2 regions of the Salinispirillum marinum genome follow, and region 2 is predicted to be linked to the other one. Evidence: predicted binding sites of a transcription regulator. Region 2 holds the regulator's gene; the other holds the start of a gene.
The links. The regulator sigma-54, encoded in region 2, starts transcription at its own class of promoters, with help from an activator protein. The targets are predictions, from matches to a motif close to TGGCACNNNNNTTGCTNT.
Positions count from the first base shown of each region.

Region 1: a site for sigma-54 is predicted at 2,595-2,612, ahead of glnK (P-II family nitrogen regulator). Genes of this name have one in related genera too.

Region 1 covers NZ_JBHSAL010000001.1:807,056-814,523, reverse strand. The annotation lists gene glnK (P-II family nitrogen regulator) at 1-271, opposite strand, end outside; gene ACFOSD_RS03840 (response regulator) at 328-690, opposite strand; gene ACFOSD_RS03835 (ammonium transporter) at 833-2,080, opposite strand; gene glnK (P-II family nitrogen regulator) at 2,105-2,443, opposite strand; gene ACFOSD_RS03825 (accessory factor UbiK family protein) at 2,842-3,090, shown strand; gene ACFOSD_RS03820 (response regulator) at 3,087-5,231, opposite strand; gene ACFOSD_RS03815 (ABC transporter substrate-binding protein) at 5,340-6,590, shown strand; gene ACFOSD_RS03810 (YifB family Mg chelatase-like AAA ATPase) at 6,738-7,468, shown strand, end outside.
Region 2 covers NZ_JBHSAL010000001.1:39,004-46,471, forward strand. The annotation lists gene ACFOSD_RS00185 (calcium/sodium antiporter) at 105-1,073, shown strand; gene ACFOSD_RS00190 (KpsF/GutQ family sugar-phosphate isomerase) at 1,070-2,056, shown strand; gene lptC (LPS export ABC transporter periplasmic protein LptC) at 2,056-2,610, shown strand; gene lptA (lipopolysaccharide transport periplasmic protein LptA) at 2,573-3,130, shown strand; gene lptB (LPS export ABC transporter ATP-binding protein) at 3,084-3,812, shown strand; gene ACFOSD_RS00210 (RNA polymerase factor sigma-54) at 3,891-5,399, shown strand; gene hpf (ribosome hibernation-promoting factor, HPF/YfiA family) at 5,523-5,828, shown strand; gene ACFOSD_RS00220 (PTS sugar transporter subunit IIA) at 5,835-6,287, shown strand; gene rapZ (RNase adapter RapZ) at 6,306-7,166, shown strand; gene ACFOSD_RS00230 (HPr family phosphocarrier protein) at 7,163-7,432, shown strand; gene yjgA (ribosome biogenesis factor YjgA) at 7,438-7,468, shown strand, end outside.

The sequences.
Region 1 (7,468 bases), 770 kb from region 2:
TCTTTCCGTCGCCAATCTTACCCGTGTTCGCCGCCTTGGTGATGGCTTCCAATACGGAATCCAATACGGCATCACTGACGGCGATTTCTACTTTCACTTTCGGCAGAAAATCGACTACGTATTCCGCGCCCCGGTAAAGTTCGGTGTGGCCTTTCTGGCGACCAAAGCCTTTTACTTCGGTAACGGTAATGCCTTGCACACCCATATCGGACAGTGATTCACGAACGTCGTCCAGTTTAAAAGGTTTGATGATGGCGGTGACCAGTTTCATAGCGTACTCCTGCGAAGAACAATAATGACGAGTTGATTGAACAATAGCACTTGGGCTTAGCTTAGCCAACGTTGCAATGTGCTGACGAACTGCGTTATGTCAATGGGATGGGTAATCCAAGCATCGATTCCGGCCGCGATACCCGCCGGTATATCGATATCATCCGCGTGGGCGGCCAACGCGATGATGGCGTGTTCGTACTGATGACGTTCGCGCATCCGTTGGGCGGTGACGATACCGCCTTGGGCGGGAATGTTTTGGCTCAACAGGATGGCGTCTGGTTGGTCGCCTGCACCCAGCAATGCCAGAGCCGCTTCGCCGGTGGCAACACTGTGGCTGCGGTGCCCCATCATGTGTAGCTGTTCGGCAATGAATTCAACGGTTAACGCATGGTCGTCGACGATGAGGACGGTGGCCACGAAATACTCCTAGCAACGGATAAGCGGCGCCAAATTAGCCTGAAAGGCAATGAACGCCCGCTTGGAGAGTGTAGCAGGAACCGAACGGCAGGCCACAAAAAAGGCACCCGAAGGTGCCTTTTGATCACACGTATACACGTGATTATTTGTTGGTGAACTCAGGATAAGCGTGCAAGCCGCATTCCGCCATGTCGACGCCATCGTACTCTTCTTCTTCAGTGACCCGAATACCCATGATGGCTTTCAGGATGAACCAGACGATCAAGGATGTTACGAAGACCCAAACGAAGATGGTCAACAGGCCGCCCAACTGGCCCATGAAGCTGGCACCGCTGAAGCAAACCGCCATCACACCCCAGATACCGACGACGCCGTGTACAGAGATGGCACCGACCGGATCGTCGATTTTCAGTTTGTCTAAGGTCAGGATAGAGAAGACCACCAATACACCGCCTACCGCACCGATCAGGGTAGCAACCAAGGCAGAAGACCATTGTGGGCCTGCGGTAATGGCAACCAAACCAGCCAATGCACCGTTCAGCAACATCGTCAAATCCGCTTTCTTGAACAGGAGCTTGGAAACGATCAGCGCTGCAATGGCACCACCGGAAGCGGCCATGTTGGTGTTCACGAATACGTTAGCGACTTCGTTCGCCACGTCGATGCCACCCAGCTTCAGGGTAGAACCACCGTTGAAACCGAACCAACCCATCCACAGGATGAAGGTACCCAGTGTTGCCAACGGCAGGTTTGCACCAGGAATCGCGTTGATTTCACCTTTGGCGCCGTATTTGCCTTTACGAGGACCCAGTACCAATACACCCGCCAAAGCTGCAGCAGCACCGGCCATGTGTACAATGCCTGAACCCGCGTAGTCGGAATAGTTCAGTTCGAACATACCGAATACAGAGTTACCATTCCAAGTCCACCCACCCTGCATGGGGTAGATGACGCCAGTCATGACAACGGCGAAGGCTAAGAAAGCCCACAACTTCATACGCTCAGCAACAGCACCTGACACGATGGACATGGCCGTGGCAACGAACACCACTTGGAAGAAGAAGTCGGAAGCGCCTGAGTATTCACCCATGTCCGCAAAACCGGATTCTGCAGAGGCGGCCAATACGGCTGCAGCGTCGGCAGGGCCAACGGTGCCGTTCAGGAACCAGCCGCCGCCGTACATGATGTCATAACCGACGATCATGTACATGACGCTGGCGATGGCGAACAGCGAAAAGTTCTTGGTCAGAATTTCGGTGGTGTTTTTCGACCGAACCAGACCCGATTCCAGCATGGCAAAGCCTGCTGCCATCCACATAACCAGAGCGCCACACACCAAGAAGTAGAAGGTGTCCATGGCGTACTGGAGTTCAAAAATATAATTCATCATTTCCATGGTAAGTACTCCTGACCCTTAAATGGCGTCGTTGCCGGTTTCACCGGTACGAATACGAATGGTTTGTTCAAGCGCCGACACAAAGATCTTGCCGTCGCCGATTTTGCCGGTATTGGCAGCCTTGGTAATGGCTTCCAGCACCTGATCCAGTGATTCGCTGGCAACAGCGATTTCTACTTTCACTTTCGGCAGGAAGTCGACTACGTATTCAGCACCCCGATACAGTTCAGTGTGCCCTTTCTGGCGGCCAAAACCCTTCACTTCTGTCACGGTGATGCCTTGCACACCGATGTCAGACAGGGCTTCACGTACATCGTCAAGCTTGAATGGCTTGATAATCGCAGTGACAAGTTTCATAGGACCCTTCTCCGTTTCACTGTTTGATTGCATACTCGGTTGAGCATGGTGTTCTAAAATGCTCCAAGCGATTGGGTTGAGGTCGGCGTGGCTGATACACTGATCGAACGCGGACCCCAGTCCGGACATGTGAGCATGTCTCAGGGTGTCTAAAGCACCGGCTGTGCCAACTTTGTCAAAGTGCCGTAAAATCAGGGCGCGTGAGGCTAAAAGGGGTGCGGGCAGGGGTTTTGCGCACCTATATGGTGCGCAAAGTTTGATCAGTGCGCGATGATGGTGCTTTATTTGTGAATGCTGTGCATCTGCGATCTACCATGGCGTGCTTTGGTGCGTCTTGTGGGTTGGCAGGTTCATTATCGGTGCGTGGCTCGGAGTCCGCACTAACTGAGGAGGGTGTAATGATGGGCCGGAATGATTTTAAGTCGCACTTGATGGCGGGTTTAACACAAGCGTTAAATCAAGGGCAGGTTTTGCGGGAAGGTGTCGAAGACAATGTTCAGGCATTGCTGCAAGCGCAGTTGGCGAAAATGGACGTGGTCACACGTGAAGAGTTTGAAACACAGCAAGTCATGCTGCGCAAAGCACAAGCGCAGTTAGAGGCACTGCAGGCACAAGTGGACGATTTGCTGAACGCTGACCGTGCTTAGAGCGTATGTTCTAAGGTGGTTGGAGCGTCGATGTTTTCTAAATAACGTTCCAGCTCGTGGCGCAGGGCGTGGGCTCTGAGGGGTTTGGTCAGGTAGCGGTGCATGCCGGCAGCAAGCGCGCGATCAATATGTTCGCGCATGGCGTGTGCGCTCAACCCGATGATCCAAGGTGTTCTTCCCTGGCGTGCCACCAATTGTCGCGTCGCTTCGTAGCCATCCATTAGTGGCATTTCACAATCCATAAAAACAAGGTCATAAGCTGTCTCTGTGCATTGGCTGAGGGCATCAAGACCATTCTCGGCCCAGTCAGGCCGAATGTTATAACGCGCTAACATGCCGTGTAGAACGCGATGATTGACCTGGTTATCTTCGACAATCAACACCTTTAGGTGTGCCAAATCCAAGGCGGGCAGGGTGTCTGTGTTGGATACCGGTAATTTTGGCGCGACCTGCTGCGTCACCAGGGCATCGGTCAGCTCATTTAAGGTAAATGGTTTGTGTAGGTAGGATAGGCGCTGAAATAAGGACTCCGATAAGTCAACGGGCAAATGCCGGGCGTGACCGCTGAGCACGACATGTAAGTCTGGATAGCGTGCCACCGCCCAAAGGGCAAGGTCGTGCCCCGCTTCGCCGGGCAGGCGTTCATCCACCACCAAGGCATCAAAACGTTGCTCCAGTGCGGCGCGCGTTTCAAGGCTGTTATGGGTGTGGGTGATGGTCCAGCCATAGCGTGTTGTCAATTCAGGTGTAATGTCGGCAAAGCCGGTAAAACGCGAAGCCACAAGCACGCGCAAGGTACTTTTTTCCGGACCGGGCAGCGCCTGCGGAGTGGCATCCGGTAGGGTAAATACGAATTCACTGCCGTCGCCCAATACACTGTGAAATGAAATTTCGCCACCCCACAGGGCAACCAGCCGCTTGACAATGGCGAGGCCCAGCCCAGTGCCGCCGTAGCGCCGGGTGATGGATGCGTCGGCTTGCTGAAAGGCATTAAATAAACCCGCGCGCTTGTCCGGTGCGATGCCGATGCCAGTATCTTTCACCCGAAACCGCAAGGTTAAACCCTGCTGATTGGCGGTGTTGGCAACCGGTTCCACAAACACCATAACGTAGCCATGGGTGGTGAATTTACAGGCATTACCCAGCAAGTTAATTAATACTTGGCGCAGCCGTGTTGGGTCGGCATGAATCCGTGCTGGTACGCGTGGATCTCGCCAGGCAGATAGGAAATAAGCTTTGTCTTGCGCGGTTTTATTAAACAGCTTAAGGCACTGATCTAGCAGCGGGTCTAATTCGACGGTCGTCGGCTCCAAGGCCACGCGGTCTGCTTCGAGCTTGGAGTAATCCAATATTTCATTCAATAAGGTCGTTAACAGTTCACCACTGTCGCGCAGCACTTTGAGGTGTTCGCGTTGTGCTGGGTTTAGCGGTGTCTCCTCCAATAAGTCGGCCATGCCGATGATGCCATTCATGGGGGTGCGGATTTCGTGGCTCATATTCGCCAGGAATTCCGTTTTCGTTTGCGCGGCATGCTCGGCGCTTTGGCGGGCTTGAATGAGAGCGCTTTCGTGTTCTTTTTGTTCTGTGATGTCGAAAAATAAACCGGAAAACCGCACCGGCCCGGCGGTTCCTTGAACCACATAACCCACTTGCTGAATGGTGCGTACGGAATTGTCCGTACGGCAAATCCGGTATTCCAAATCCAGTGTTTGGTCTTGGCTGACGGCGGCTTGGATCTGCTCTAGGGCGCTGGCTCGGTCATCCGGGTGCACCAATGCCTCCCATTGTTCTGCTTCAATCCATCGGCCTTCATGGCCTAGCCCGAACAGGCGCATGGTTTGTGCGTCCCAATAGGTGCGCCGCTCCAGCAGGAGTTGGTCAAACGTACCCGCCCCCGCTGCTTGAATGGTCAGTTGCAGCTTGTGCTCCTGTTCGCGCAGAATTTCGACGGTCTTTTCTAACGTGCGAGTTTTGCGCAGGTAGCGTTGCTTGAACCGCTGCAGGTTGTTTTCTTGTACGTTGGCGTGCTGCTCAGTTGTACGCACCTGTTGGCGCGCGGCGCGCCACTGACCGGCGAAATACAAAGCAACGCCCAACGTGGTTAGCCAGAGTATGCCCAGTGTGATGAGTACGGTAGTCATGCAAATTAACCGTCATTCCTTGGTATGCGTTTCCTATGCCGTGTTGCCTACGCGACCATGCTGCTATACTGGCCGACCGTTTAGCATTGACAGAGACTGGCCAACATTATGCAACAACAATCGCCCAGAGACGACCAGCAATCGGTTCGACCGTCATTTTTTTTCGCCCCGTTTTTTGCCTTCGTTGCGAGTGCGGTTTCTGCGCAGCGGGCAAAGCGTGCAGCGGTTGTTCTGTGTGTTGGGTTGGGCGTTGGTGTGTGGGGCCTGGCAACGGGAAGCCTGGCGCAAGAGCTTGCGCCTGAGCGCGGGGTCGACCGACCGATTCGCATTGCTTTACTGGATGATCAGGACCCGGTATTCCGGGAATATACTGCAGAGCAAAATCTCGGCTTTCGTTTAGGTATCGAATTTCTCACGGAAGGCGATATGACGTGGCAGGGTCGCGCTGTTGAATTGTCGGCGGTTCCGGTGGACGAATGGTTGCGTGACGACGACCGATTGCCGTACGCGGATGAGCTGCCTGAGCAAGCGTTTTGGATCGCGCCGGTGCAGGGCCGAAGTGCACATAGGGCGCTGCAATACGGCGCGGCCTATGACCGGGTGGTGCTGGTGCCGGGCAGCCCCGCCAACGAATTGCCCATTGCGGACAGCCCGCTGGCGTTTCGTACCTTTTACCGTTGGCAAGATGTAGACTTTGCGCTGTTCAACTGGGGCAGTGAGCAGGATGAGCTGATTTGGGTGAGTGCGGTAGAGAGTCCTGTAACCCCCGATTTCTTTTCCGTAGCAACCTTAAATGTGTCACCACGGGCCAGTGGTGCGACTGTGGTCGAAGAGATTCAGGCGGTTGCAGAAACCATGGCGGAGCCGGTTTTGGCCAGCAGTTGGCCAGTGTTGTTGGATTGGCTGCCCTTGTTGAATGCCGATGTGGGATTTGACCCGGCGAATATGTATTTCTGGCTTCCTGACCTGGCCGCGCTGGTGCCGCTGCGTGATTCACCAGGGCTGAAGGGCCTGACTTATTATTATTATGACCTGCCTGCCAATGAGATGAACGACTGGCTGGTGCGCACCATGTTGGCAGAGCATGACCGCCTGCCCAGTCATCACGTAGTGGCCGGTATGACGGCAGCCCTGGCGTTGTTGCAGGGTATTGCGATGGCTGATTCCGTTGACCCTAATGCGGTGGCGGAATTCATGACAACCCTGCGCTGGCAAACGCCGCGTGGTGAATTGTCATTCACGGTTGACGGGGAAACACGGCAACCGTTTTATCGCACCCAATTACGGCAACAGCCACAACTGGAATGGGCGCGCCCCATACTGTTCGACGATGCCTTGCCCGTTTGGACGCAGCCATAAAAGCACCGGATGGGACGGTTGTTAACAGCACCCTACCCCTAGGGTGTATTGCCACGCTGACTTGCATCCTTTAGTCTGCGCGCTAGTCACAGCTTGTTACGGACAGACTGTGGCCGCTGTTAATCTTGGCAACACAAGGATGATGAAGTGTCTCTGGCAACCCTGTATACACGTGCCGTTATTGGCGTCGAAGCGCCGCTGGTCACCGTGGAAGTCCATTTGTCGGGTGGTCTACCACAGATGGCTATCGTTGGCATGGCGGAAACCGCGGTGAAAGAAAGCAAGGATCGCGTGCGTTCGGCGCTGATCAATGCACAATTCGATTTTCCCGCCAGTCGTATCACCATCAATTTAGCACCTGCTGACTTACCCAAAGGGGGTGGCCGTTATGATCTGGCCATTGCCTTGGGCATTTTGGTGGCCAGCGGGCAGATTCCCGCCGCTGCCTTGCGTGATACGGAAGTGATGGGTGAATTGTCGTTGTCGGGAGAATTACGGCCGGTACAGGGCGTTCTACCGGCGGCCATGGCAGCGCAAAATGCCGGACGAACCCTGTTACTTCCCAGTGCGAATGCAGAAGAAATCGGGTTATTAACCGAGTGTCAGGCGTTTGCTGCCGATCACTTACTGACGTTGTGTGGCCATTTACGTGGACAGGCCCCTTTGTTGCCCGTGCCCACACAGCGGCCGGAGGCGATACATATCGCGGCCGATATGGCCGACATCAAAGGTCAGCCACAGGCCCGAAAAGCGTTGGAAGTGGCCGCCGCCGGAGGCCACAATTTGTTGTTCTTTGGCCCGCCAGGAACTGGCAAGACGCTTTTGGCCAGTCGTCTGCCCGGTATTCTACCCGCGTTATCGACCGCCGAAGCCTTAGA
Region 2 (7,468 bases):
TTGATTGACTATTTTCGCTTTGTTGCACTTTCTCGGCCCAACCCACCTTGCATTTACATTGTTGCTTGCTTTTAATGTGCTTCCATTTTTCGGATGACATACAGATGCTGACCATTGTAGCCGCAATTGTAGTAGGTTTAATCGTGTTGGTGTGGAGTTCCGACCGTTTTGTCGGCGGGGCCGCCGCACTCGCCAACTCATTAGGTATATCACCGCTCATCATCGGTTTAACGGTGGTTGCCCTAGGCACCAGCGCGCCGGAAATACTGGTCTCGGCCAGTGCGGCCATTCAAGGCAGCACGCCGCTGGCGATTGGTAACGCACAAGGCTCGAACATAGCCAATTTAGGCCTTGTTCTGGCCGTTTGTGCACTGATCATTGCCCTGCCCGTTAACCGTGCGGTTTGGAAACGGGAGTCGTACGTTCTACTGGGAGTGACGCTCGCCTTAGGGGCCATATTATGGGACCTACATTTAAGCTTTCTTGAAGGTGCCCTCCTAGTAGTGCTCATGGCGCTCTTTATAAGCTATACCGTGTGGTCAGTGAAGAAAGCCAAAGATGTAGCCGAGCTGCCAGACTTCTCGGAAGACATACCTGATGATATGCCCTTGGGAAAAGCGGTTTTTTGGGTCGTTGCCGGGTTAATTTTATTGGTACTGGGTGCTCAGTCTCTGGTCTGGGGTGCTACCGAGCTGGCGCTGCGGTTTGGCATCAGCGAACTGGTGGTGGGGGCGACCATTGTAGCCATCGGCACCAGCTTGCCTGAGCTGGCCACATCCATTACCAGCACACTGAAGGGCCACCATGAAATGACCATTGGTAATGTGGTCGGCTCTAATATTTTCAACATTCTTGCCGTGATCGGCATTGCCGGCATGATCGCTCCGACTGACTTCGAAGCGGCCGTTTTCTGGCGAGATTATGTCTTTGTTCTTGGCTTAACCCTTTTGTTGTTGGTCGTGGCGTGGTGGTTTGGTCGACACAACAAAGCCATTCCGAGGGTATTTGGTCTGGTGCTACTGGCGGCCTACCTTTACTATTTGTACCTCAATTATATGGCGTTATCGGCATGACCCAATCTCCGGCAAAAACCTTTTCATTTTTAACCAGTGCTCGGCGCACCTTACAAATGGAGGCCGAGGCCATCAGCGCCTTGCTGGATCGCTTGGATGATGATTTCTCCAAGGCCTGCGAATTGATTCTGGCCGGTAAAGGCCGGGTCGTGGTCACTGGCATGGGCAAGTCAGGTCATATCGGCAATAAGATTGCAGCTACACTGGCCAGTACTGGCACACCGGCTTTTTTTATGCACCCAGGGGAAGCCAGCCACGGCGACTTGGGCATGATAACGCGGGATGACACCATTATTGCGCTATCAAACAGCGGTGAAACCAACGAAATCATTTCGTTACTGCCAGCGATTAAACGACTGGGTATACCGGTGATCGCCATTACGGGGCAAGCCGAATCTACGCTTGGCCAAGAAGCCGACGCCATGTTGGACAGCGGCGTCGACATTGAAGCCTGCCCGTTAAATTTAGCCCCCACGTCCAGCACCACAACAGCGCTGGTGCTGGGGGATGCCCTCGCCATTGCCCTGCTGGAATCGCGCGGTTTTTCGGCCGAAGATTTCGCCTTCTCCCACCCCGGCGGCAGCTTGGGTAAGCGACTGTTGCTGAAGGTTGAAAACATCATGCAAACCGGCGACCGCATTCCCAAAGTTGCCCCCACCGCCAGTGTCTCTGACGCCTTGTTGGAAATGACCCAAAAAGGCCTGGGCATGACCACGGTCATCGATGATCAGAATCAACTGTTGGGCGTGTACACCGACGGCGACTTACGTCGCACCTTCGAACGCGATATTGACCTTAAAGCCGCACGTGTGACCGATGTTATGCATCGCGGCGGAAAAACCATCGGGCCGGGTGCGTTGGCGGCGGAGGCATTGTATGTGATGGAGCAAGCACAGATCACCGCACTGGTTGTTATCGACAGCAATCATGAACCCATTGGCATCGTTCACATGCATGATTTGCTGCGCGCCGGAGTGGCGTAGTGGCTTGGCGCTGGGGCCTTCCGTTACTGGCCATCGGGCTCAGTGTGCTCGGGTTATGGTGGTCAGCGCGCACCACCCCTTTGGCCCCTGTCGTCACGGAAGAGAGCGCCGCCCTCCCACAATTGCGCATGCAAGGTATTGAGCGCGTTACCGTAAAGGCTGATGGCACATGGGTTTCCACACTCACGGCCAGCGCTGCAGAATACTATTCCGCCAATGACGAATTATGGCTCACGCAACCCATAGTCCGCGCTGCAGGCACTCCACCTAACCATTTGACGGCTGACACCGCCCGAGTACAGCAAGGGCAACATTGGCTGTTAACCGGGAATGTTGTGGTAACCAACGACCCGGACCACCCAACACCGCTGGTCATTCACACAGAACAACTGCAATATGACACAGCGTCTCAACTGGCGACCACCGAGCAAGCGGTCAATATTCGCCAAGGAGAACGCATGAACACGGATGCCATTGGCATGACCTTGAACCTTGAAACCATGGAGTTCGACCTGCATGAGCACGTTCGTTCAACGTTCCGTCCTGATCAGTAGTCTGTTGCTGAGCAGCGCCATCTACGCCGTTCCCGGTGACCGCGACCTGCCCATCGATATTGTGGCCGATCGCAACCAGGGAAATTTACGCGCTAACGTCATGACGTATACGGGCAATGTGGTCATTACCCAAGGCACGCTGCACATTGAAGGGCAAGAGGTGGTGGTCTATCGCAATGACAATAATGAAATTTCCCGCCTGGTAGCGTCGGGAACCGAACCGGCTTGGGTAGCCGACCAATTTGACCTTGATGAACCCATCACCCGCTTGGAAGGCCAAACGGTGACCTACGATGCGGAAACCGGCGTGATTACCGCACAGGGCAGTGCTCGTCTGCAACAGGGCCGCAACATCGCGACAGCACATTACATTCGCTACAACCAGGAAACGGATGATTTTGAATCAAACTTTCGCGCCCCGGACGGCAGTGAAGGTGAACGCGTCTCCATGTGCTTAACCAATGAGGAAGAGAATGGCCAAACAGCTGATCGCCCGGCATCTTGCCAAAACATACGGTAAACGCCGTGTCGTCACGGACGTATCACTCTATGTCAACACGGGCGAAGTGGTTGGTTTGCTGGGGCCAAACGGTGCAGGTAAAACCACCTGTTTTTATATGATTGTTGGCCTCGTTGCCAATGATGCCGGTGACATTTTATTGGATGATCGCTCGCTGACCGGTCTGCCCATGCACAAGCGGGCACAGCTTGGTGTCGGTTACTTGCCGCAAGAGGCCTCGGTTTTTCGCAAGCTGACCGTGGCACAAAACATCATGGCCGTGCTGGAGTTGCGCAAAGAACTGTCGAAAGCCGATCGCCATCGCAAAATGGAGTCCCTACTCGAAGAATTCAATATTACGCACATCCGCGACAGCTTGGGCATCGCGCTTTCCGGCGGTGAGCGACGACGCGTTGAGATTGCCCGGGCGTTAGCGTCCGAGCCCGACTTCATTCTGCTGGACGAGCCCTTTGCCGGGGTAGACCCCATTTCCGTCTCGGATATTAAGGACATCGTGTACCAATTACGCGATAAAGGCATCGGTGTCTTGATCACGGATCACAACGTCAGAGAAACTTTAGACATTTGTGCGCGTGCTTATATCGTCGGAGGTGGTACTATTATTGCAGAGGGCGGCGCAAACGATATACTTGCCAACCAAAAGGTTCGTGAGGTTTACCTCGGCGAACACTTCCGCCTTTAATGTGAAACCCTTTTCCCGGGTTATTTTTAGACAGTTCGCGGCCAACACTGAGCCGCGTCGGGTAGTATCAGGAGCGACATGAAGACCAGTTTGCAGCTAAAAATGGGCCAGCAGTTGACGATGACGCCTCAACTGCAACAAGCCATTCGATTATTGCAACTATCCACTCTGGACTTACAACAAGAGATCCAAGAAGCGCTCGACTCGAACCCACTATTAGAAGTGGCTGACGAACATGAAGCGGATCATGAGCATGCGCCCGCAAACGACGCCAACAGTCAATCCGATGATCAATCGATTACCGTCAGCAGCAACGATAAAGCCGACGACCCGCAAATAGAAGATCTGTGGAACGAACAAATTCCCGATGAACTCTCGGTCGACAGCAATTGGGATGACATCTACCAACACGCCCCCACCAGCGCTTCTATGCCCAGCGGCGATGATGACTACAACTTTGAAAATCAGTCGGTCGCGGATGACAATTTATACGATCATTTGATGTGGCAGTTGAATCTTACCCCGATGAATGAACGGGACCGAATCATTGCGACGGCCATCATCGATTCAGTGGAGCCGAGCGGCCTGTTGTGTTCACCCATTGAAGACATCTTTGAAGGACTTGAAGAAGAGCTTGGTCAAGACGGTGACCCACTGGAAATGGACGAAATGATGGCGGTACTGCATCGGCTACAACAATTTGAGCCGACCGGCGTGTGCGCGCAGAATCTCAGCGAATGCATTTCTATACAGCTGCGCCAACTACCGGCCGACACCCCGCTGCTCAAAGAAGCGATTCGTTTGGTGACGGACTACGCCGACCTGCTGGCGAGTAAAGATTTTCCGCAAATTCTGCGCAAGATGCGAATAAAGGAAGAGCAATTGCGCGACGCCATGGTGTTGATCCAACAAACCAATCCAAGGCCCGGCACCAGCATATCCAACCACGAATCGGAATATGTGATTCCTGACGTCATCGTGCGCAAAGACCTCGAACACAGCCGTTGGCTGGTCGAACTTAACCCGGAAATTGCGCCTCGCTTACGTGTTAACAGCGGTTACGCCTCAATGATCAAGCGCGCCGACAACAGCGCAGACAACAATTACATCAAAGACAACCTGCAAGAAGCCAAATGGTTCATTAAAAGCCTGCAAAGCCGCAATGAAACGTTACTCAAGGTCGCCACGCAAATCGTTGAGCATCAGCGCGGGTTTCTAGAATACGGCGAAGAAGCCATGAAACCGTTGGTTCTCCATGACATCGCCCAAGCCGTTGAAATGCATGAATCAACGATTTCGCGGGTCACCACACAAAAATTCATGCATACCCCACGGGGTATTTTCGAGCTGAAGTACTTCTTTTCCAGCCACGTCAGCACCAACAGCGGTGGCGAGTGTTCCTCTACCGCTATTCGTGCGTTGATTAAAAAGTTGGTCAGTGCGGAAAACACCAAAAAGCCGCTCAGTGACAGTAAAATTGCTACCCTATTAAAAGATCAAGGGATCAATGTAGCGCGCCGGACCATTGCCAAATACCGTGAGGCCATGAACATTCCGCCGTCGAATGAACGCAAGACCCTTGTGTAAATAAAACATTAATCCAGATCAATCACTTGAAACGAAAGTCAGCTACACTTATTACATAGAGACAAAGCGTTTTTTTGGGGTCGTTGTCCTAACGACCTGTCATTCGCGAGAAGGAGTTATCCTATGCAAATAAACATCAGTGGCCATCATGTAGAATTAACCGACCCACTGCGCGAGTACGTCACCACCAAACTGGATCGATTGGAGCGACATTTCGATCAAATCAGCATCGTACAAACCACGCTCAGCATAGAGAAACAACGACAAAAGGCAGAGACCACCCTGCACATCAAAGGGGGTCAACTGTTTGCCGACGCCGAGCACGAAGACATGTATGCAGCGATTGACCTGATGGTCGACAAGCTGGACCGACAACTTCTCAAACACAAGGAAAAGACCGTAGATCGCCTGCACGGGAACGGTCGCTAATTTTTTATGCCAAACCTTAACGACGTCGTTAGTCTGGAGCGCACCCTTTGGGGTGCGCCGAGCCAGAGCAAAAAGAAGACCCTACAACTCATCAGCGATCATGTCGTCACCTTGCAACCGGAATTTGATGCGGATGCCTTGTTTAACAGCCTGATCGAGCGAGAGCGCCTCGGTTCCACCGGGTTTGGTAATGGCGTAGCCATTCCTCACTGTCGGCTGGAAAACTGCGCTGCCCCCTTCGGTTTGCTGGTAAAGCTCGAAGAGCCCATTGAATTTGATGCCCTCGACCAGAAGCCGGTCGACATCGTATTCACCTTGATCGTGCCGCAAGAAGCCCGTACGGAACATCTACAATTGCTGTCTCGCGTTGCTGAACGCTTCAATGATGACGCGCGCTTAAAGGCCATGCGTCAGGCGCCGGATGCTCATGCCTTTTACGCGGCGTTCATCGCCGAATAAGCCTGCGGAAGCATCAACATGGATCTCATCGTTATCAGCGGACGCTCCGGCTCCGGTAAAAGTACCGCACTGAACGTATTGGAAGATGTCGGTTATACCTGCATCGATAACCTGCCGATTACCATGTTGCCGGAATTGGCGAATGAAATGCTGCAAGGGAACATTAACCAAAAAGTGGCCGTCTGCATTGATGCGCGAAACGCCACCAAGGCGTTGCGTCAGTTCCCACAGATCGTTGCGCAATTACCGGACACCATAAACCTAGACATCGTCTATTTAGACGCCGACGAAGTGACCTTACACAAAAGGTTCTCTGAAACCCGACGTAAGCACCCACTCACCGGCGACGACACCTCGTTACAAGAAGCCATCCACGGTGAACGCGCCCTGCTCGACACCATCGTAAACATGGCCCACCTGAACATTGATACGACGGGGCTGTCGATTTACGAGCTACGCGATCAGATAAAAACGCGCGTCGCAGGTACCTCGCGTCAGGAAATGGCGTTGTTGTTTATGTCATTCGGCTTTAAGCATGGCACACCGCACGATGCCGACCTGATTTACGACGTGCGCTGCTTACCCAATCCCTATTGGGACCCGGCACTGCGCAAGTATTCCGGCTTGGACGAGCCGGTTCAGAAATTTTTGCATAAGGAACCGGATGTGAGCGATATGATCGACAGCATCCGCAGCTATCTGGATCGCTGGCTGCCTTGCTATGCCGCCAACAACCGGGCCTACCTGACGATTGCCATTGGCTGCACCGGCGGCCAACACCGCTCGGTCTATGTCGCGCAACAATTGGCCCAAATTTACCGGCCCCGTTACACCTCCGTTCAATTACGCCACAGGGAGTTGAAGTCCACGCTGTCATGATCAGAGAACCCATTACCATCATCAACAAATTGGGTCTGCATGCGCGGGCTTCAGCCAAGTTAAATAAGCTGGCCATGCAGTTTTCCAGCAGTGTCATACTGGAAAAAGACGGCCGCCGTTCGGACGCGCGCAACATCATGTCCATCATGATGTTGGCCGCCAGCAAAGGCACAGAATTGACCCTGGAGGTGTCAGGGGACGACGAGCAAGCCGCATACGATGCCATAAAAGCATTAATCGATAATTATTTTGAAGAAGGTGAATAACCGAGATGGCGCGTAAAAAAAAGATGGTTGTTGAAG